Phragmitibacter flavus: one gene and its partner. The protein of the gene in region 1 interacts with the protein of each later gene in a pairwise test. Links are inferred from orthologs where the notes say so. Each region holds a gene or a part of one and is shown in the gene's direction. Other genes may lie near its edges. The genes, in order: FEM03_RS15785 and recJ.

Region 1 (11,041 bases):
AGCCACCTTCATCATCTCCAGCGTCATCCTCATCCGCAACAAAACCGAATTCCCTCTCAAACTTGCCTACTCCGGCCGCATCTCCCCACCCCGCACCCTCCCTCCCATCACCAATATCCACAACGGCCCCGCTGAACTCAAACCCCAGGACATCTTCGTCTTCACCCACCCCACCAACGCCATCTTCATCCTCCAGGAAAAAGAATCCTTCCAGGTGGCCTTCGACGTCAAATTCACCGCCGACGGCACCACCCAAAAACTCCGCATCCCCTCCGCCACCTTCAAAAAGAAACACCTCGAAAACTGGTGATCGGCCCCCATTCGCCCACGACAATCAAACTCCCCATTTGACATTTCCCTAGGCAACGTGCCTTTGTGAGAAACATGTCGAAGTCCCTCATCATCGCCGAAAAGCCCAGTGTTGCCGCCGATCTCGCCCGCGCCCTGGCCAAAGCCCCCGGCATGACCGCCTTCTCCAAAGACAAGGACTTCTACGAAAACGACACCCACGTCATCACCTCCGCCGTCGGCCACCTCCTCGAACAGGAAATGCCCATGAAAGACGGCAAAAAAATCGGCTGGGGATTCACCACCCTCCCCATCCTCCCCGAAAAATTCGACCTCAAACCCATCGCCACCAGCGCCGACCGCTACCGCATCGTCGCCCGCCTCATCAAACGCAAGGACGTCACCGAAATCATCAACGCCTGTGATGCCGGCCGCGAAGGAGAACTCATCTTCCGCAACATCATCGAAGCCACCGGCGCCAAAAAACCCATCCGCCGCATGTGGATGCAGTCGATGACCAACAACTCCATCCTCGAAGCGTTTAAAAAACTGCGCTCCGACGACGAACTCCAGCCCCTCGCCGATGCCGCCAAATGCCGCAGCGAATCCGACTGGATCATCGGGATCAACAGCACCCGCGCCCTCACCGCCCTCAACTCCCGCCACGGCGGATTCCGCCTCACCCCCGTCGGCCGCGTCCAGACTCCGACCCTCACCATCCTCGCCAAACGCGAACGCGAAATCGCCGACTTCATTCCCCGCACTTATTACGAAGTCCACGCCGATTTCGAAGTCAAAGCCGGCCAATACCCTGGTCGCTGGCTCGACACCACCTTCAAAAAAGACGAAACCGACGAACACAAAAAAGCCGAACGCCTCTGGGACATCGCCCAGGCCGAAGCCATCGTCGCTCGCTGCACCGGCAAAGACGCCATCGTCGAAGAGCAGACCAAACCCACCAAACAGATCGCCCCCCTACTCTACGATCTCACCTCCCTCCAGCGCGAAGCCAGCAACCGCTTCGGCTTCAGCGCCCGCCGCACCCTGCAAATCGCCCAGGCGCTCTACGAAAAATTCAAAGTCCTCACCTACCCAAGGACCGACTCTCGCTACCTCCCCAACGACTACATCGGCACCGCCACCGATGTCATCCGCGACTTCGCCAAACTCACCCCAGCCAAAGCCGGCAACTTCCCCACCGAGCTCATCCCCCACTGCGAAAAAATCCTCAAGGAAAACTGGGTCAAACCCAACCGACGCATCTTCGACAGCAGCAAAGTCAGTGATCACTTTGCCATCATCCCCACCGGCCAGGCCCCGCCCGCCGGCATGGGCGATCCAGAAAGAAAGCTCTTCCCCCTCGTCACCCAGCGTTTCCTCGCCGTCTTCTCCCCCGCCGCTGAATTCGACGTCACCACGCGCTTCACCAAGATCGACAACGACACCTTCAAATCCGACGGCAAAATCCTCCGCCACGCCGGCTGGCTCGCCATCTACGGCAAACAAGCCGCCAACGAACAAACCGGCGAAGAAGGCGGCAAAGTCCTCGTCCCCGTCACCCCCGGCGAACCTGCCAAAACCCTCGACCTCGACCTCCGCGAAGAATCCACCAAACCTCCCGCCCGCTTCAACGAAGCCACCCTCCTCTCCACCATGGAAGGTGCCGGCAAACTCGTCGAAGACGAAGAACTCGCCGAAGCCATGAGCGAACGCGGACTCGGCACCCCGGCCACACGCGCCGCCATCATCGAAGGCCTCATCATGGACAAATACATCGAGCGCGAAGGTCGTGACTTCATTGTCACCACCAAAGGCCTCGATCTCGTCGCCCAACTCACCGAACTCGGCGCCGAAACCCTCAGCTCCCCCGAACTCACCGGCCAGTGGGAATACAAACTCCGCCAGATGGAGTCCCGTCAGCTCGACCGACCCAGCTTCATGCGCGACATCCGGCAGCTCGCCGCCGACATCGTCGACAAATCCAAAGCCTTCGCCAAAGCGGCCAAGGAAAAACAATTCCCCGACTTCATCGCCTCCGATCCCGAATCCGGTGCCACCCGCTTCAAACAAACCCTCGACTTCTACGAAGCCCAGACCGATCAAAAACCCAAACTCCGCGTCTACAAAAGCGTCGCTGGCAAAACCCTCACCGACGAAGAAGTCCGCACCCTCATCGAGAAACGCCTTCTTCCTCCCCAAGACGGTTTCCGCAGCCGCATCGGCAAAGAATTCCGTGCCGGACTTGAGATCAAACCCGGCAGCGGCAAAGTCACCTTCGTCTTTGAAAAAGGCAGCGGCGATGTGGACGAAATCAACTGGGATGAAGTCCCCGTCCTCTGCCAGTGCCCCATCTGCAAAGACAACATTTACATATTGCCCGACGCCTACGCCTGCCGCACCAACGTTGAAAACAAACCCAAGTGCGCCGCCCGCCTTCCCCGCGAACTCTGCAAAAAACCCATCACCGAAGAGAACGCCCGCAAATTTTTCCTCGAGGGCAAAACCGGCCTCATTGAAGGCATGATCTCCAAAAAGAACCGTCCCTTCAGCGCCTTTTTGAACTTCAAGCCCAAAGACAAACGCATCCTCGGTTGGGAATTCCCCCCCCGCGAAGCCAAAAAGAAAGTCGCCAAAAAAGCCGCAGGTTAGATTCAATCGACGACTTCATTTTGCTTCAGTGATTTCAACCATTTCTCGGCCTGCCTGGGATGGGTGAACTCCAGCCACTTCACGTTATCAAACTGCCCGGATGATCTCAGCACGGCCAGTTCCCGTCGGCGCTTGCTGAACGTGGTGACCATCCACACCAAAATGGAATCCTTGGACATGAACGATCCTCTGAATGACTCGCGGTTTCCATTCCAGAGTTCCTTCCTCAAAAAGACTCTGGCCACCGTGCGCCGCAATCCCTGACTGAACACTCGGGGGAAGCGGTAATTCAGCCACACAATCATCGTCGCTCGTTGCCATAAAACCTCGCGAACCAGCTTGTAATTCCCATCCGCCACCCAACGCTCCCCGCTTGCGCCTTTCCGCATCGTATCTTGAAAAATTTCCGGAAGCCTTGGCGTCCAATCAGGCCCCCAATACAACGCATCCAGTTCCATCCTCGGACACTTCAAAATATCTGCCAAACGATCCCCAAACGTGCTCTTGCCCGCACAACTGCATCCCACCACCACCACCCGCAAGACATCATCCACTTCTCTCATCGACGGCGGCGCAAGAACACTCCACTCAATCCGATCATCATCAACAATCCACGACCCGGCTCCGGGATCGGCAATACACTGACAAGTGAATCGCCATACCGGAACTCATCAAACACCCCGTTCGCCACCGCGAGGAAATGCAGATACAGATCGTCATTGAATCCGTTGAACGCCGTTGTGGTCGCTGCGGTATTTGCCCGACCATAAATTTGCCCTGCTCCCGTGCCAACCGTGGTCGATGGATTATCCAAATAGAGTTCCCAATTTGGCTGCAACAACATGTTGGCAAACTGAGCCTCGGTCAGCACAAACAGTGACCCCACGCCCGTCACTCCACCACCCAAGGTCGTCCCCACATTCGTGAAACGGCTGATCATCAGGTAAGTGGTGCTGGCGACCAGCGGCGAATTCGTCGTGGTGACCGTCCCCCCATATCCCACCGCAGGGTTCAGCGACGTCGCATTGCGCGTGTCAGCATCCGAAAAGAAATGCGAATTTAAACTGCTGTTGAAAGCCTCGGAGACCCTCGTCTGCACTCCATTGCCGCCCAAGTCCGATCCCACGGAAGTAATGTTTACAAGATAACTGCCATACAGAGTCCCGGTGAAAGACGAGGTCGTCCCCGGGTTTCCATTCAGATCCAACTTCGTAGAAAGATAAGTCGCATTGGCCGCATCATATGCCACCGCCCCACCACTCGTTTGCAAAGCCCCGAAAGTCAGCCCCGCCGCATTTCTCCAGTTTGTCGCCCGATAGGCAATCGTCTTGTCCAATCCCAGCGTGTTCGCATTTGGAACCGGTGTTCCAATCACCGCTCCTGCCGCTCCATATCCATCGAACCCTTCATAAACCAAAAGCGCTGCTTCAGCCTGGCCCAAGACCAGCACTGTCGCCAGACATGTCAAAAATTTTGGATGCATCCCCCTGATCATAAAAGTCCCACGTAAGGAAATCCACCATTCTTTCAACCTCCACTCGCTGCAAACTCACCCTTGCACACCCGCCACCTATTCCCGAAAGTGAGACCAGCATGACCCACCTCTATCGCAACGCGCAAATCGCCTCCGAAGATAACCGCGAACTCCTCATTGCCGACCTCCTCGTCGAAAACGGAAAAATCACCCGCCTCGCCCCCAACCTCTCCACTCCTGAAGGAATCAGTTCCACCGACTGCACCGGTAAAATCCTCCTCCCCGCCCTCTACGACATCCACGTTCACGCCCGCGAACCCGGTCAGGAACAAAAAGAAAACATCCTCACCTGCAGCGAAGCCGCCATCAACGGAGGCATCACCGGCTTCTGCATGATGCCCAACACCTCCCCCGCCATCGACAATGCGGGCGTCGTCAAAACCGTCCTCGAATCCGCCCGCGCCACCCGACTCAAACTGCACACCAGCGGCGCCATCACCAAAGGCCGTGAAGGCAAGGAACTCGCCGCCATCGGCGCCATGAAAAATGCCGGCATCGTCATGATCACTGACGACGGCTACCCGGTCGCCAACCCCGTCGTGCTGCGTCGCGCCATGGAATATGCCCGCGACTTCGGCCTCATCATCGCCAGCCATTGCGAAACCATGGAACTCTCCGGCAAAGGCTCCATGCATGAAGGCGAAGTCAGCTACTCGCTCGGCCTCGAAGGCATCCCCGCCATCAGCGAGGAAATCAGCATCGCCCGCGACATCCAAATTGCCCAATACACCGGAGCCCACCTCCACATCCAGCACGTCACCACCGCCCGGGGAATGGAAATCATCCGCCGCGCCAAAAACGACGGTGTCAAAGTGACCTGCGAAGTCGCCCCCCATCACCTCATTTTCAATCATCACCACATCGGCGACTACGACACCCATTACAAAATGAATCCCCCCCTCCGCACCCCGGAGGACAACGCCCTGCTTCTGCAAGGCCTCATCGACGGTATCTTCGACGTCATCGCCACCGACCACGCCCCCCACACGCCTTTCGAGAAAAACAACGACTTCGCCACCGCCCCCTTCGGCATCACCGGACTCGAAACCGCCCTCCCCTCCCTCTACCACCACTTCATCTCCCAAGGCACCCTGAGCTGGGACCTCATCGTCAAACGCTACTCCGCCGAACCCCGCCGCCTCATCGGTCTCGCCCCCGTTCCCATTGTCGAAAAGGCCCTCGCCAACTTCATCATCTTCGATCCCAACGCCACCACCACCTTCTCCACCGACTTCATGAAGTCCCGCAGTCAGAACACCCCCTTCCTCAATCAAACCCTCAACGGCCGCATCACCACCGTCCTCTCCGAAGGCGAACTCCTCCTCAGTCGCTAAATTCATAAATCATAAATCATAAATCATCATTCCCTTTAGATGACCTACCTCGACAAACTCAACACCCGCATCGCTGCCACCAACTCCCACCTCTGCGTCGGTCTCGACGTCCGGGCCAACACCGTCAGCGAGGCCCGCGACCTCATCCTGAAAGTCATCGAAGAAACCGCTCCCTACACTGCCGCCTACAAACCCAACGCCGCCTACTTCGAAGCTCTCGGCTGGCAGGGCATGCAACTTCTCGAAGAACTGCGCGACCTCATCCCGACCGAGATCCCCATCGTCCTCGACGTCAAACGCGGGGACATCGGCGAAACCCAGCGTTACTACGCCAAAGCCTGCTACGACATCATCCGCGCCGACGCCGTGACATTGAACCCCTTCATGGGCCGCGACACCCTTGAGCCCTTCCTCGAATACACCGACAAAGGTTTCTACCTGCTCTGCGTCACCTCCAACCCCGGTGCCGCCGATATCGAGCTCCAAAAAACCACCATCGGAAACCGCCACATCTTTGAACTCGTCTGCGACATGCTCCAAGGTCAGTCGCAAGGCGGACTCGTCCTCGGCCTCACCAACGCGGCCGCCGACACTTTATCCCTCATCCCAGACGTCCCCCTGCTCATCCCCGGTCTCGGAGCCCAAGGCGGCGACCTCAATGCCCTTCAGGCAACCCCCCGCCATGCCCCGCCTCTGATCAACGTTTCCCGCGGCATCCTCTACGCCGAACCCGAGAAAAGCTTTACCGACAAAGCCCAACATTGGTCTCAACTTATCCAAAAGGCATCGGCCTGACACGTTCTAAAGTCACCCGCAGGGCTGCAAAAGCTTGACCCGACACTACGCTTGGTAAAAACTTGCCCTCCACCATGAAACCATCCTCCAAAACCTTCATGGCAGCGGCCTTCCTCTGCACCTTGTTTCCCTCGTCATCAGTCACTGCTGCCACCTTCGTTTGGGATGGTGGCGGAGGTGCCGACACCAACTGGTCAAACAATCTCAACTGGGTGGACGATCTTCTTCCCACAAGCGCCGCAGACACCCTCATCCGATTCGGTGGAACCGCAGGAAACAGGGTCCAAAACATCAGCACCCCCTTCGTCCTCAACCGACTTGAATTTCTCACCGCAGGCTCCCCCGAATCGGCCATCACCACCTCGGGCAATCAGTTGCAATTCTCCGGTGCGGATGCCCTCGTCTTCAGCACCCGCAACGCCACCGGGGCGATTGGCAACGCCATCCACCTGGGCACCGGCACCAACCTGAGTTTTCACGTCACCACGTTCGGAGTCAATCTCAACGGGATCATCACTGGCGAAGGTGGCATCACCAAACTCGCCCATGCAGGCGGCGTCACCCTCACCAACTCTGGAAACACCTTCAGCGGCGGCATCGTTTATAATGGATTCAGCGGAGCCACGAGTTGGAACCATTTCGTGGTCTCTGCCAGCGGAGCGATGGGCACGGGTTTACTCCAAATCAACGGCGGTGCCACCGGAGTCTGGAACGGAACGGCAGGACACCAACCCGGCGGCGTCATCTTTCGCGGGACCACCAGTCACAACAACAACATTCGCCTGCTGACCAATTCCCCCATCTACGCTGAGCTTCCCAATTCCAGCAGCACCACCACCAACGTCACCCTCAACGGCAATATCGACGGTCAGACTCACACCTTGTTTCTGCGTGGTCGTGGTCAAGGCAACATCGTTGGCAACTACACCTCCACGGGGGGCTTAAACAAGATGGACGCCAACATGTGGACCCTTTCCGGCACCAATGTCTACAGCGGAGCTACTGACGTTTCCCGCACTGCCGTCAATGAGGCCACCGTTGCAGGCCCCGTTCACAGCACCCTCAACGTCAACGGCTCCATCAGCGGCACCTCCTCCATCACCGTCAACACCGCCGCCGTGCTCGCCGGCATCGGCAGTATCACCACCCAAGGCTCTGGAGCCGGTCAAACCCTGATCAAAACCGGGGGTTTCCTTGCCCCTGGCAACGCCCTCACCAACAAAACCGGCACCCTGACCCTCACCGCCCAGCTTGCTTTTGAAACGGGTTCATTTTGGGAGCTCAATCTCTCTGGCACCAGCCACAGCACCCTCTCGCTTGATGGCTCGCTCAATCTGACTGGTGCCACCCTCGTGGCCGGCAGCACGTTTGCCCCCATCAACGACACGCAATATTGGCTGCTTGACCACGACGATGCTTCCACGCGAACCGGTATGTTCTCCAACTTTGTCGCCACGGCTCCTGTCGGCAGCTATGTGGATGCCAACGGTCATTTCGTATTGAACGGAATCACCTTCGCCGCCTATCTCAACGCCAATTTCGGCACCGGTGCCACTTCAGGAGGCAATGATATCCTTCTCTACGCCGTCCCGGAACCCTCCCGCAACCTGCTTGGTTTGATCGCGCTTGCCGCCTGTGTTCTCAAACGCAAAAGAGCCAGGGCCTGACCTTTTCCTCAATCGTCCATTCCATCAAAAAATTTTCAAATTGCACATCACTCTCATCCATCCTCTATGAAATCACCCATCACCGTCGCCGTCACCGGAGCCGCAGGTCAAATCGGCTACTCCCTCCTTTTCCGCATCGCATCCGGCTCGATGTTCGGACCCGACCAGCCCGTCGCCCTGCGCCTCATTGAAATCGAGCCCGCCCTTCCCACTTTGAATGGCGTCGTCATGGAACTCGACGACTGCGCCTTCCCCCTCCTCCACAGCATCACCCCCACCGCCGATCTCAACGAAGGGTTCAGCGGCGTCAACTGGGCCCTGCTCGTCGGCAGCGTCCCGCGCAAAGCCGGGATGGAACGTAAGGACCTGCTCAGCATCAACGGCAAAATCTTCACCGGTCAAGGTCAGGCCATCGAGAAAAATGCCGCCAGTGACGTGCGCGTCGTCGTCGTCGGCAACCCCTGCAACACCAATTGCCTCATCGCCAAATCCAACGCCCCCGGCATCCCTTCCGAACGCTGGTTCGCCATGACCCGACTCGACGAAAACCGCGCCAAATCGCAACTCGCCGCCAAAGCCGGGGTCCACAACACCGCCGTCACCAATCTCACCATCTGGGGCAACCATTCCGCCACCCAATACCCCGACTTCACCAACGCCAAAATCAACGGCAAATCCGTCACGGATGTCATCAGCGACCAGGCCTGGCTCGAAGGCGAATTCATCAGCACCGTGCAACAACGTGGTGCCGCCATCATCAAAGCCCGCGGTTCCTCCTCTGCCGCCAGCGCCGCCAACGCCGTGGTCGACACCGTCAAATCACTGACCACTCCCACTCCCGCAGGTGACTGGACCAGCGTCGCCGTGTGGTCCGACGGCAGCTATGGCGTGGAAAAAGATCTCATCACCAGCTTCCCCATCCGCACCACCGACGGCACATCCTGGGAGATCGTTCAGGACCTCCCCGTGAATGAATTCAGCCAGTCGAGAATCGACGCGACCATCAACGAACTCAAAGAAGAACGCGATGCCGTCAAAGAGCTTGGCTTGATCTAAAAAAGAGACCATCCGCATCAGCCCAGGTCCGCCTGCAGACGAACGATCAATCCCGGTCGTTCGTTTTTTTAGTCCTGCACAAAGTGGATGCCATGCTCACCCGCGATCTCGATGATGCGGCCCATGTCAGGACCTGAAGGAGCCGCAAATTCCACCGCACAGCGTCCCATAAAATTTTCAAACCCAGAGGGTGCCGTGGTAATCAACATGTGCAGCGGTTCATCACCCGTATTTTTAAATGCGTGCACCACGCCACGAGGAATATAAACCCTGCTCCCCGCTCCCACTTCCGTCCACTTGCCTTCCCGGTAGAAACTCACCGTGCCCATCTGCACATAAAACCACTCCTCTTCGTTGGTGTGATAGTGCAGGGGTGGACCAACACCCGGCGGGGTGATCTCCAGCCACTGCGTAAACCGACCATCCGTTTCCTCTCCGGTGAGATAGAAGTGAAGTTCCTCACCAAAAGCACGCACTACGTTTGGGGCAGAGGTCAGGTTTAGATTAATGGCAGCGTCCATGATCGTCTTTTGTGTCGCCACCCGCCTTATCTCATGGGGTCGTCATTGCAAGCATCAGTCGCCCTAAATTATCAAGCCAACTGGCTCGCAGTCGTTCCCGTTTTTTCCAATATCATCGCCAGTTCCCGCCCCACCCGTCCTTCATAACCCGTCACCGGCACCCAATGGTCGACCACCTCAAATCCCGCGTCCTCCAACATCTTGCGTAGCGTCTCCACCTCCACACCAAACGGTGGACCTGTTTCCCCATCATCCATTTCAGGATTGATAAAAAACACCCCTGCCAGTTTTCCACCCGGCATCAAAACCGCGTGAAGCGACTTCAAATAAGCAACACGCAGAGCCGGGTCCAGCGCACAAAAGCACGTGTGTTCCCAGACCATGTCAAACGCCTCCACGAACTCCTCCTTCAGCGAAAACACATCCGCCACCTGAAAATCCACCGGACTGGTCTCATCCCAATTTTTCGCCGCTTCGATGGCCAACGGTGCCACATCCACCGCCGTCACCATCAGCCCAAAATCCGCCAATCGCCTCGCATCATGGCCCACCCCACAACCCGGCACCCAAGCCCGACCGCTGAAAACTGCCGGGTGCCTTGAGGAAATTTCATCCAACACCGGCGTCGCCCGCCCCTTTTCCCAAGGCGTTTCGCGATTCTCGTAAGCAGCATTCCAGTCCATATGAGAGGGTCAAGGTTCAAGGGTTCAGGGTCAAGCCGAAACCGCTTCGCTCTTCCTCCTACTCTTACTCCTACTCTTACTCTTACTCTTCCTCCTACTCCTCACACAAAACTTCCACCACACCCATCGCCATCCATCACTCAAACGCACCCTATCCGCCATCGTCCTCGTCCTCCTACTCGAACTCGTCCTCGACCACAGCGCGAATATCCCCGCCAAACCTCCAAATCGAGGACGAGTAGGAGGACGAGTAGGAGGACGATCCTGAGGCCTTGACCCCAAACCCATGACCCCTTAACCTCCCCTATTCCCATGCAACCACGCGCAGCCATCAGCAACGGCATCATCACCATCGTGGTGCTGTTCTTCATGCTCATGGTCGGCATGCTGCTCAAAGCCCGATACCGACTCGCGGCAAACGAAACCAGTCTCACCACCGTCGAAACCACCGTTCCCAAAGCCATCCCCGTCGCCATGGCGGTCGAACCGGAAATCCACCAACCTCGCGCTTATC
Region 2 (10,812 bases), on another replicon or contig:
ACGGCACCTGCTTCGGGCGACCGCGTTCGAACCCAATGGGTTAGTGTCGTTCAAACACCTGGAAGTGCATGTTGAACGGAGTGCGTCCCCACAATGGACGTGCTTCCTTCAACTGCAAACCACAGGTCTTCAGCACCGACACCAATTCGTCGTGCGTGGGATATGATACGGGAGCGGCCTTCATCCAGCTCAGGGCGTTGGCGATGTGGTCCATTGAATAGTTGACCCGCCAGCGCCAGGTCGGCTCCTTCATCGAACCGCGAATAACCAGAAGTCCGCCTGGAACAACGTGAGAGGCGGCTTTTGCCAGCAATTCCGCCCGCCCTTTGACCTCGAGATACTGCAAGATGTCGAGCAGACAAACATTGCCATGAACCTCCGGCCAGGGTTTGCGCATGTCGCCGGTTTCAAACTGGGGTTCCGGGGAATACTGCTTCGCCAGCAACTGGGCGGTTTGAATCTTTGCCGCATCAAAATCCACTCCATGAACCGGCACGGTCATTCCCCGTTCCCGGAGGTAAAAAGCCAGCAGGCCCATGCCGCAGCCGATGTCCAATACGGGATGGGGGCTGTCCTTCAACGCATCAAACACGGCACCGTAAAGCGGATCAGTAAGGATCTTCCACTTCGCATAGTGACGATGCGCGCGGAAGGAAAGTTGATTGGGAAATCGTCTGGAGATGCATCGAGCCATCTCCGACTGACTGGGCGAAATCTTTTTCGGCGGAGCAATGGCGATGGCGGGCGATGTCATGGGAGGGAATCAGAGCACGTTCGGACCGTAGGGCTCATTCGCGCGAATGCGCCCGCCGTCAAAACTGCTCAGCCGGGAACGCAGGCTGGGATCATCCAAAGCCTTGTCCACCGTGTCCTGCAAGGCCCTGGATGCCATCTCCTGCAGTGCAGGAACAGGCGAACCCGATCCCGGCAAATAGGCAGAGCCAGCGCGCTCTCCGGTGTAGACCCGGCTGAAAATGATTTGTCCGCTGCCTTCACGAACCAGGTTGACGCGCACCTTGGCGTAGGCACCGGGGCGCACCAATTGGTCGGCGGCGAACTCAAGAATCTCACCTGTCAGAATGAACTGAGCCCCATTCTGCTCCGTCAACATCCTGCGTGAACTGAGCCCATGGGCAAAAGCATTGCGCACCACCTGTTCGACCGGAACGCGGGTGGTCAGCTCTTCCATGGTGGTGCCTATCGGAGTGCGCACTGCGCCGAGGTGATACGAGCCGACGCGACGATGATCGATGAAACGACCGACCGCCACCTTGCGTGGCCCCGTGATGGTCTGGCCGGTGGGCTGGTAATCCAAAGTGATGGTGGAGGTGGAGCCGCAGCTGCTCAACAACGCGGCGAAGGCGGCGGCAGCGGCAAGCCTCAGGACAGGAAAGGTGGCGGAAATCATGGAAAAGATGGGGTTACATCTGGAGCCACTGCTTTAGGTCGTGGCCAGATGCAAAGGCTTCTTTAACATGCACAACTTAAAATGTCTACCGACGATCATTGAGGTCGCGGATTGGACTTGCTGCGTTCGACTTGCGGGGTCGCGATGTGAACGGATTCATGATCACCACTAAACCGGCGCGCCAGCAGCCAGGGCATCCGGATAAATGCGCCGACCAGCAGCCTCGCAAACATCCAGGTCATCAACACATTGTCCCGGTAATAGTTGAAGTGCGAAATTCCCCCCTCAGCGATGGTCAGATAGCGACAGGGTGCGGGCACATTCAAGGGCGGGTGCCCGCGCCAGATCAGCCGGATTGCCACTTCAGGGTCGAAATCAAACCGCCGTGCCCACCGGGTTTTCTGCATCACCTCATACAACGAGCGGGCCGGATATACGCGGAAACCAAACAAACAATCGCCGAGATTCGACTGTGACTCAAACTGCGCCCACCAGTTGGCGATACGCCGCCCGCGCAAACGGATCAACGGGGCGGAATCATCAAACTGCGGCAGTCCCAGCACCAGGGCGTTGGGATTCTTTCGCGAAGCCTGCATGAAGGTGGTGATGTAACCTGAAGCATGCTGACCATCCGCATCCATCGTCAGCACATGGGTGAATCCTTCCTCCAACGCCTGTGTCACTCCGTGCAGCACCGCCGTGCCCTTTCCGGAATTTTTTTTGAGCCTCAGCAGCCGCAAATCGCCGCCATATTCTGGCAAGATTGCCTCAACTGCGGCATCGCTTCCGTCCGTGCTGCCATCGACCACCACCCAGACCGGAGCCCAAAACTTCAAGGCATCCCGCACCGTTTCCACCAGCTTGCCACCCGTATTGTAACTCGGGATTAGCAATAGATGGGTGCTGGAGCGCTCAGGCATCAACTTGACTTAGCAGGCGCAGGCCCGCGTGCAAACATTTACACTGCCCACCGGATTTTTACGTGAATCATTGCCAGGCATCTCTGGAAAATCCGGTTCAAGGCACCCGAAAAACCTTTTGCGTGGTGGGGTCCATCGCCAACGAACCGGTGGAAAGCCCCGTCACATCCAGCTCATTGAATGGAGGATAGGGACTTTTCACACGACCAGGTTTGTCCGTCTTGGTGCCGGTCGGCGGACCAGAAGCTGCGGGCGTTGGCGCGGGCGCTGGGGAAGGATTCGATGTGGATGGACTGGTCGATGCGGTGCTGCTGCCCATGAGTGACTCCTTGGGCGGCTCAGGCACTTTGGATTCGGTCGTTTCCACCTTGGGTTTCTCCGGCGCAGGTGTCGGCTCTGATTTGGGTTTCTCAGCCTCGGGTTTTTTCGGTGCGGGCGGAGGGGAATCTTCCACTGTCGTTCTGGATTCCGGCTTGGGAGTTTCAGGTTTTGGGGCCGGCACCTTTTTCTTCGGAGCAGGGAGGTCCTCTTCAATGGGCTCAGGCTCACTCCGGCGCGGTTGCACTGGGCGATTGTAATCACTCATGCCATCCCTTGAGGATTCAGACTCCCGGTAGTCGGGACGCTGCTGTCTTGGTCGCTGATACTGCGATGGCGGCGGCGGGGAATAACGAGGATAAACTGGGGGACGATCATAATCTCCACGCGCTGCCGGAGGGGGCTCATCCAAATTGTAACGACGCGGTTGCACCGGGCGTTGACGTTGATACTGCGACGGCGGCGGGCGGTAATATTGCGGTGGCTCCGGCTCATCGCGGCCAACCAGACCCTTGAAAAAATTGCTCACTCGACGGCCCACGCCGGGCTCCTCATACTGGGGCTGATTTTGATACTGCTGACCCACCACATCCGAGGTGCCCAATCCGAGAACCACGACGGCAGCAGCCAACCACGGAACGTTTTTCGAGAAGGGCTTGATTGAAGAAATCGATTTCATGAACTGCGGTCAACGTTGCTTAAATTTCAAGAAAAACAAGATTTTTGGTTTCTAGAGATTATGCCGATGTTTTTATAAATCGGCCAATGCAGGATCTTGGATGCGCTCCAGCGGGTAAACATTCAACGCATCAGGAACTCTTTTTCCACCAGTCTGCGTCCCGTTCCCAATCAGCGCGCGTCGTCGGATCTGCCGGTGACCCATTGGGGAGTTCTACCGGGTCCAACCCGGCGGATTCTTGTTCCACATGCCGTCGGCGGCGGCGCGCCAATGCAATTGCTCCGAAAACAAAACACAAGAGCAGGAAGATCAGCAATCCCAGCAGGACCCCGGTCGCCGCATGACTACCGAGATCACTTGAAGTCTCCTTCAGGCTAACCGTGATGGTTGGGGCGGTGGGCCCGGCATTCATGATTTTGGCTTAGCCCTGTGGAGGCGTTTCTTCGTCCTTAAATACATACCGCATCGGAATCATGTGCGAGAACACGAACCCATGCTTCTGGAAAAAGTGCTGACTCTCCGCGCTGATCCGGTCCGTCAGCAAAGTGATGCGCCGGAACTGCTTCTGCCGGGCAAAATCCTTCGCATACTTCAAAAGCATCGACCCATATCCCTGCCCGCGGTGCATCGGATGGACAATCACGTCCTCCATCAAAATCACCGTCCCCCCCTCGGCGGTGCTGATGGTGAACAACAAATTCACCATCCCGATGATGCTGTGATCCGTCCGCAATACAAAAATCCGCCCGCGGTTCGGCTGCTCCAGAATCAACTTCAACCCATGCTCCTGCTTGATCCGGTCCGGCGTGAAATCTTCCTCCTCACCCAACAACGCCATCACCAGATCAGTCAACTGCGTCAAATCCTCCAACGTGGCGGGTTCAATATGTGGCAAAGCATTGTCGGGGATTTCCGGCATGGCACCATCATAGCCCGTCATTTGCGGCATGAAAATACTTTCTCCACCCCGGCCCATTTCTTCCCAAACCCTAACTTTTTCTTCGCAACGCCGACCAAACCATCCCCGCCCCGCCTACCACAAACAAAAACGGAAACCAGATGCTATACAGCCCCGCCCTGGTCGCATGCTCGATAATCGCAAAATCCGGTTGTGCAGGGTTTACAAAACAAGTGACCACCTTCCCCGGCGGATAAGCCTTCACCACCTTCTCCGCCTTGCTCCGGTCCGCACTCGCGCCCTCCACCCGCTTGACCCGCGTCCCCGTGTGCTTCACTCCCTCAAACTCGTAGCTGTAGCGAACCGCCGACCGATGCGCGACCTCCGAGTGGGTCGTGGGCTTCTCCGAAACCACCTCCGACAGCAGCACCAGTCCCTGCACCGGGGTCCACTGCCGCGTCTCCTCCGCCCGCTGATAACTCAACCATAGCAGGCCCACAAAAAGCCCCCCCGCCAGCATGATCACGAGCCCCATCAAGGCTTTCAACAAACGCGCTCCAGAAGTCGATGGCACAGACATGTTCTTCATCCTTAACCCGCCAACGCCCGCCATGCAAAAATAAACGCGTGCAGCCGCCCTCCCCACCCGCTAGCCTTACCTTGAACTGACTCACTTTTGCTTCGTCCCGACCTCACCATGCCCACTTTGCCTCAACCCCCACCCGCCCTCTGGCTGCTCAAAGAACCCGACCCCGACCAAATTCTCGCCCTCAAGGGCAGCCCGTTTCCCCCCATCGTGCAACGCCTGCTCGCCCTTCGCAAGGTCGGCGCCACCGACAAGGCCGAAGCCTTCCTCAATCCCAAACTCTCCAGCCTCACCGATCCCTTCACCATCCCCGGCATGGACGCCGCCGTGACGCGCATCCTCGAAGCCGTCGCCAAAAAACAAACCGTCATCCTCTATGGCGACTACGACGTCGACGGCGTCACCTCCCTCACGCTGCTGACCCTCACCTTGCGCGCTTACGGACTCGACCCCTGCAACTTCCTCCCCACCCGCATGGACGAAGGTTACGGGCTCAGCCACGAAGGCCTCGCCCGATGCTTCGAACAACACGGCCCACCCGACCTGCTCATCGCCCTTGACTGCGGCACCGGATCCGTCACCGAAGTCGAATGGCTGTGCGAACAGGGCGTCGACTGCGTCATCGTCGACCACCACGAGCCCGGCGCCAAACACCCTCCCTGCATCTCCCTCGTCAATCCAAAGATCACCGGCGAAAACGACTACTTCTGCACCGTCGGCCTTGTTTTCAAACTCGCCCACGCCTTGCTCAAACGTCAGCGTCCCGAGCACTTCGATCTCCGCGACCATCTTGATCTCGTCGCCCTCGGCACCGTTGCCGACCTCGTCCCTCTCCACGAAGAAAACCGCATCCTCGTCCACCGTGGCCTTGAACGACTCAGCGCCACCCCCCGCCCCGGTTTGCGCGCCCTCAAATCCATCTCCGGCATGGACGGACATGTGCAAACCCAGCACATCAGCTTCCGACTCGGTCCCCGCCTCAATGCGGTGGGCCGACTCGAAACCGCCCAAACTGCCCTTGACCTGCTGCTCTGCGACGACACCACCACCGCCCGCCTGCACGCCCAGCACCTCGACACCAGCAATCGCGAACGCCAGGACATCGAAGCCTCCGCCCAGCGCGAAGCCGTCGCCATGATCGCCGAAAATCCCCAACTCCTCGACGGTCCCGCCCTCATCATCGGCTCCCGCAACTGGCATCCTGGCGTCGTTGGCATTGTCGCCTCCCGACTCATGCGCGACCACCATCGCCCGACCATCGTCATTGCCTTCGACGAAGACGGCATGGGCAAAGGCTCCGGTCGCAGTGTTCCCGGCATTTCACTCGTCGATGCCCTTCATGCCTGCCGACCCCTCATCGAAAAAGGGGGTGGTCACGCCATGGCCGCCGGTGTTTCCTTGCGCGAGGAAAACCTCGAAGCCTTCCGCGCCGGCATGTCCACCGCCATCCAATCCCAGATCAGCGGAGACGAACTTTTACCCAAAGTCCATCTCGACGCCGAAGTCCAGTTCTCCGACCTCACCCCCGAATTTCTCGCCAGCTACGCGCGCCTCGAACCCTACGGCATGGGCAACCCCGAGCCCATTTTCCTCGCCCGGCACGTCGATCCCGATCTTCCCGGCAACGTCATCAAGGAAAAACACTGGAAACTGATTCTCAGTCAGGGCGGCGAAATCCGCTCCGCCATGTGGTTCAACGCCGAATGGTCAAATCCTCCAGCTGCTCCTTGGGACGTTATCTTCAAACTTCAACGCCAGGTCTGGCGTGGTGTTGAAAGCTGGCAACTGATGATCAACGACGTGCGGAGCTCGGCCGACGCCCCAGCGCCTGATAGAAGGTAAATCCCAAGGCCGCCAATCCGCCCAGCATCGAAACCAGCCGTAACCCGCCCATGTCGCCTGCCTGCTCAAGAGGCATCGAAATGATCGCCGTGTTTACTGAAGACGCCATCACCGCCGCCTCCATCGCTGCAAATGAACGCTCCTCCTGCGCGACAACCGCTCCGGTCATCATCGCCATTAAAGTCATTATTTGCAAAACCCGCATTCCTATGATCAAACAAACACCGTGGCCAAATGACAAGAAAAAAACATTACGGCGACAAAATATCTAGCATAAACCCTTCTAATTCATCGCGTTACTCCATCTCCCTATTCAAAAGTCGCCAACGCACATCGTCCTCACTCGTCCCATGCGTCCACTTCTTCTCATGCTCCTTATTTCATCCTCCAGTGCGACCTCCGCCCAATCGCCCAACTATCCTCCCACTGAAAAACACGACACCGTCGACACCTATCACGGCACCTCCATTCCCGACCCCTATCGCTGGCTCGAAGACGACAACTCGGAAGCCACCAAAGCCTGGGTGCAGCAACAAAACCAGCTGACCCACTCCTTCCTCCAAGAAATCCCTGCGCGCCCCGTCATCCGCCAGCGGCTCGAAAAACTCTGGAACTACGAGCGGTTCGGCATGCCCATGAAACGCGGCAGCCGCTACTTCTTCACCCGCAACACCGGCCTGCAAAATCACAGCGTCCTCTACGTCACTGAAGATCTGCAAGCCGAACCCCGCCTCCTCCTCGATCCCAACCAGCTCTCTCCCGACAACAGCATCTCCCTCAGCAGTTGGACCCCCAACGAAGAGGCCACCCTGCTCGCCTACAGTATCTCCAAAGCCGGCAGCGACTGGCAGGAATTCCGTGTCAAAAACATCCTCACCGGAGCCGACCTCCCCGACAAACTCCAGTGGATCAAATTCAGTCGACCCTCCTGGGTAAAGGACGGCAGCGGCTTTTATTATTCGCGCTTTCCCGAACCGCCTCCCGGTGCCGCCCTCACCCAGCAAAACAAAAACAAACGCCTTCATTTTCATCAGTTGGGCGACTCCCAGGAAAAGGATCGCCTTGTCTACGAACGCCCCGATCAACCTGATTGGGGCCTAAGTCCCCACGTCACCGACGATGGACGCTACCTCATCATCCACATCAGTCTCGGCTCCGATCCAAAAAATCGCCTCTACTACCAAGACCTCACCATTCCGAACGCCCCCGTCGTGCCCCTCATCGACAGCTTCGAAGCCGACTACAGCTTCATCGACAACCTCGGTCCCGTTTTCTATTTCCATACCAACAAAGACGCCCCGCGCTACCGCGTCATCGCCATCGACATCACCAGGCCCGACCCGAAAAACTGGCGCGAAATCATTCCCCAGTCAGAAGACAAACTCGAAAGCGTCTCGCTCGTCGGCGGGCAGTTCATCTGCGACTACCTCCACCACGCCCACTCCCTCATCCAGGCCCGTGACCTCGAAGGCAAACTCAAACACGAAATTCCTCTTCCCGGCATAGGCTCTGTTTATGGCTTCGGCGGTCGCCGCGACGACACCGAGACCTTCTACGTTTACACCAGCTTCACCACCCCTGCCGTCACCTATCGCCACGACCTCACCACCAATACCAGCACCCTCTACCGCAAGTCCGGCATCCAATTCGACAGCGACCCTTACACCACCGAGCAAGTCTTCGTCCCCAGCAAAGACGGCACCCCAATCCCCCTATTCATCACCCGCCGCAAAGACATCAAACTCGACGGCACCCATCCCACCGTCCTCTACGGCTACGGCGGATTTAACATCAGCCTTACTCCCGGCTTCTCGGTCAGCCGCGCCCTGTGGCTAGAAATGGGCGGCATCCACGTTACGGCCAACCTCCGTGGCGGCGGCGAATACGGGGCCGACTGGCATCGAGCCGGCACGAAACTCCAAAAACAAAACGTCTTCGACGACTTCATCGCTGCGGCCGAATGGCTCGTCGAAAAGGGCTACACCCAGTCCGCCAAACTCGCCATCCAGGGCGGCAGCAACGGGGGACTCCTGGTCGGAGCCTGCATGACTCAGCGTCCCGAACTCTTCGGTGCCGCCCTCCCGTCGGTGGGTGTCATGGACATGCTGCGTTATCATCAATTTACCATCGGCTGGGCCTGGGCCGACGACTACGGCACCAGCGACAACCCCGATGAGTTCAAAGCCCTGCTCGCCTATTCCCCCCTTCACAACCTCAAGCCGGGCATCAAATATCCCACCACCCTCATCACCACCGCTGACCACGACGACCGCGTTGTCCCCGCCCACAGCTTCAAATTCGCCGCCACCTTGCAGGAACATCAAGCCAAAGACGGCCCTCCCGTCCTCATCCGCATCGAAACCAGCGCCGGTCACGGCAGCGGCACCGCCCTCAATAAAATCATCGAAGAAACCACCGACGAACTAGCGTTTCTCACGTGGGCCCTCAAACTGAAGCCTTAAACCAGCGTTCCCTATCTCTATGAGCCCCGATGACATCCTGAGACGCATCAGAAACCAACGAAGAGAACACACTCCACATCCATTCAAGTCGGGTGGTGCAGGACTGGACGATTTTGTCATTCTCCATACCTTGTTCAATAACGTATCAGATGCAGATCTAAATCTATACCTGGATGAAATTGACTTGGTGGGACTCGGTCATTCTGATTGTATTTCTTGTTCAGCCAAGATCGCCGTGTTCTGCGAAATATTCACTCGTGAACGTTTAGAAGATCGAAATGCTCTGTATGAAAAGATCTATGATGACATTGTGAAATGCTCTCAGTCCACTGATCGCAACTTTAAAGAGGAAGTTTATCAGTTGTTTGTCACCCATCAATGAAGAGACAAATGCGAATGGCATCTTGAGGACTCGTGTTCTAGCTGCTCAAGCCTCCTGATCCCTGGAAATAGCCTCAGCACAGTCACCACTCCCCAAACCACAAGGTTGCCAGCCCCCTCGCCCCGTGCATGTTGTGACCCCTTCCATCCATCATGCCGACTCCCGCCACTCAAACCCATCGCATCGTCCGAATCGGTCTCGCCGGACTCGGCAACGTCGGCGCTGGCGTTTACAAAAATCTTGCCAAAAATGCCGGTCTCTTGCGCGAACGCACCGGCTGCCTGCTCCACGTCAGCAAAGTGGCCGTGCGCGACCTCTCCCGCTCCCGCGATTGCGAAGTCCCCGAACCCATCCTCACCACCGACTGGCGCGACCTCGTCAACGATCCCAAAATCGACGTCATCGTGGAACTCATCGGCGGCACCGAAACCGCCTTCGAACTTGTCAGCGCCGCCCTCCACGCCAAAAAACCCGTCGTCACCGGCAACAAAGCCCTCCTCGCCGAACGCGGCCAGGAACTCTTCGCCCTTGCCGAAGTCAACCGCACGCCCATCTATTTCGAAGCCGCCGTCGCCGGAGGCATCCCCATCATTCAGACCGTTCAGGAAGGATTCGTCGGCAACCACATCCGCAGCATCCACGGCATCATCAACGGCACCTGCAACTACATCCTCACCCGCATGCGCGACGCGGGCATCAGTTACCAGGAAGCCCTCGACGAAGCCCAAAAACTCGGCTACGCCGAAGCCGATCCCACCCTCGACGTCAGTGGCTGGGACGCCGCCCACAAAGCCATCATCCTCGCCTCCCTCAGCTACGGCTATTGGGTAAAACCCGAGGACGTTCTCGTCGAAGGCATCCAAAATATCCACCTCGCCGACATGGCCTTTGCCGACAAACTCGGCTACGGCATCAAACTTCTCAGCGTCATCCGCGCCGATGCCGAAGGCCGCGTCGAAGTGCGCACCCAGCCCTCGCTTCTCCCCAAATCCCACATCCTCGCCAGCGTCGGTGGTGCCTACAACGCCGTGCTCGTCAACGGCGACATCGTTGGCGAAACCCTCTTTTACGGCAAAGGTGCCGGTCAGGACCCCACTTCCTCCAGCGTCATCAGCGACCTTGCTGAAGCCGCCGCCACCCTCGTTTTCGGTGCCCGCCACAGCGGCTTCGTCCCTCACGGACTCTACGGCAAAGGCAAGCCCATCGACGAAACGGTCAGCCACTATTACGTCCGCCTCAGCGTCGACGACAAACCGGGCGTTCTCGGCAAAGTCGCCACCCTCTTCGGCGACCGCGGCATCGGCATCTCCAGCGTGG

The links.
Region 2: the proteins of FEM03_RS15785 (region 1) and recJ interact in binary tests that used the Escherichia coli proteins (3 or more experiments, as listed by UniProt). The link is inferred for Phragmitibacter flavus from one-to-one orthologs.

What each region holds. Positions count from the first base shown.
Region 1 is NZ_VAUV01000011.1:124,482-135,522, forward strand. The notes cover bases 1-3,160. They hold FEM03_RS15785 (DNA topoisomerase 3), read left to right. Parts: upstream 1-384; coding sequence 385-2,937; downstream 2,938-3,160. Other genes in these bases: FEM03_RS15780 (hypothetical protein), read left to right, coding at 1-310; FEM03_RS15790 (P-loop NTPase family protein), read right to left, coding at 2,940-3,160. In the rest of the region: more of FEM03_RS15790, read right to left, coding at 3,161-3,500; FEM03_RS15795 (PEP-CTERM sorting domain-containing protein), read right to left, coding at 3,497-4,420; FEM03_RS15800 (dihydroorotase), read left to right, coding at 4,531-5,805; pyrF (orotidine-5'-phosphate decarboxylase), read left to right, coding at 5,845-6,600; FEM03_RS15810 (hypothetical protein), read left to right, coding at 6,675-8,267; FEM03_RS15815 (malate dehydrogenase), read left to right, coding at 8,334-9,323; FEM03_RS15820 (cupin domain-containing protein), read right to left, coding at 9,392-9,844; FEM03_RS15825 (methyltransferase domain-containing protein), read right to left, coding at 9,916-10,527; FEM03_RS15830 (hypothetical protein), read left to right, coding at 10,840-11,041.
Region 2 is NZ_VAUV01000008.1:327,870-338,681, reverse strand. The notes cover bases 4,355-7,285. They hold recJ (single-stranded-DNA-specific exonuclease RecJ), read left to right. Parts: upstream 4,355-4,920; coding sequence 4,921-6,651; downstream 6,652-7,285. Other genes in these bases: FEM03_RS12820 (prolyl oligopeptidase family serine peptidase), read left to right, coding at 7,002-7,285; FEM03_RS12825 (hypothetical protein), read left to right, coding at 6,702-6,923; FEM03_RS12835 (DUF3592 domain-containing protein), read right to left, coding at 4,355-4,803. Also shown: FEM03_RS12865 (class I SAM-dependent methyltransferase), read right to left, coding at 41-754; FEM03_RS12860 (YajG family lipoprotein), read right to left, coding at 764-1,408; FEM03_RS12855 (glycosyltransferase family 2 protein), read right to left, coding at 1,504-2,328; FEM03_RS12850 (hypothetical protein), read right to left, coding at 2,426-3,325; FEM03_RS12845 (hypothetical protein), read right to left, coding at 3,456-3,737; FEM03_RS12840 (GNAT family N-acetyltransferase), read right to left, coding at 3,747-4,274; more of FEM03_RS12835, read right to left, coding at 4,315-4,354; more of FEM03_RS12820, read left to right, coding at 7,286-9,113; FEM03_RS12815 (hypothetical protein), read left to right, coding at 9,133-9,495; FEM03_RS12810 (homoserine dehydrogenase), read left to right, coding at 9,648-10,812. UniProt on the Escherichia coli protein: Single-stranded-DNA-specific exonuclease.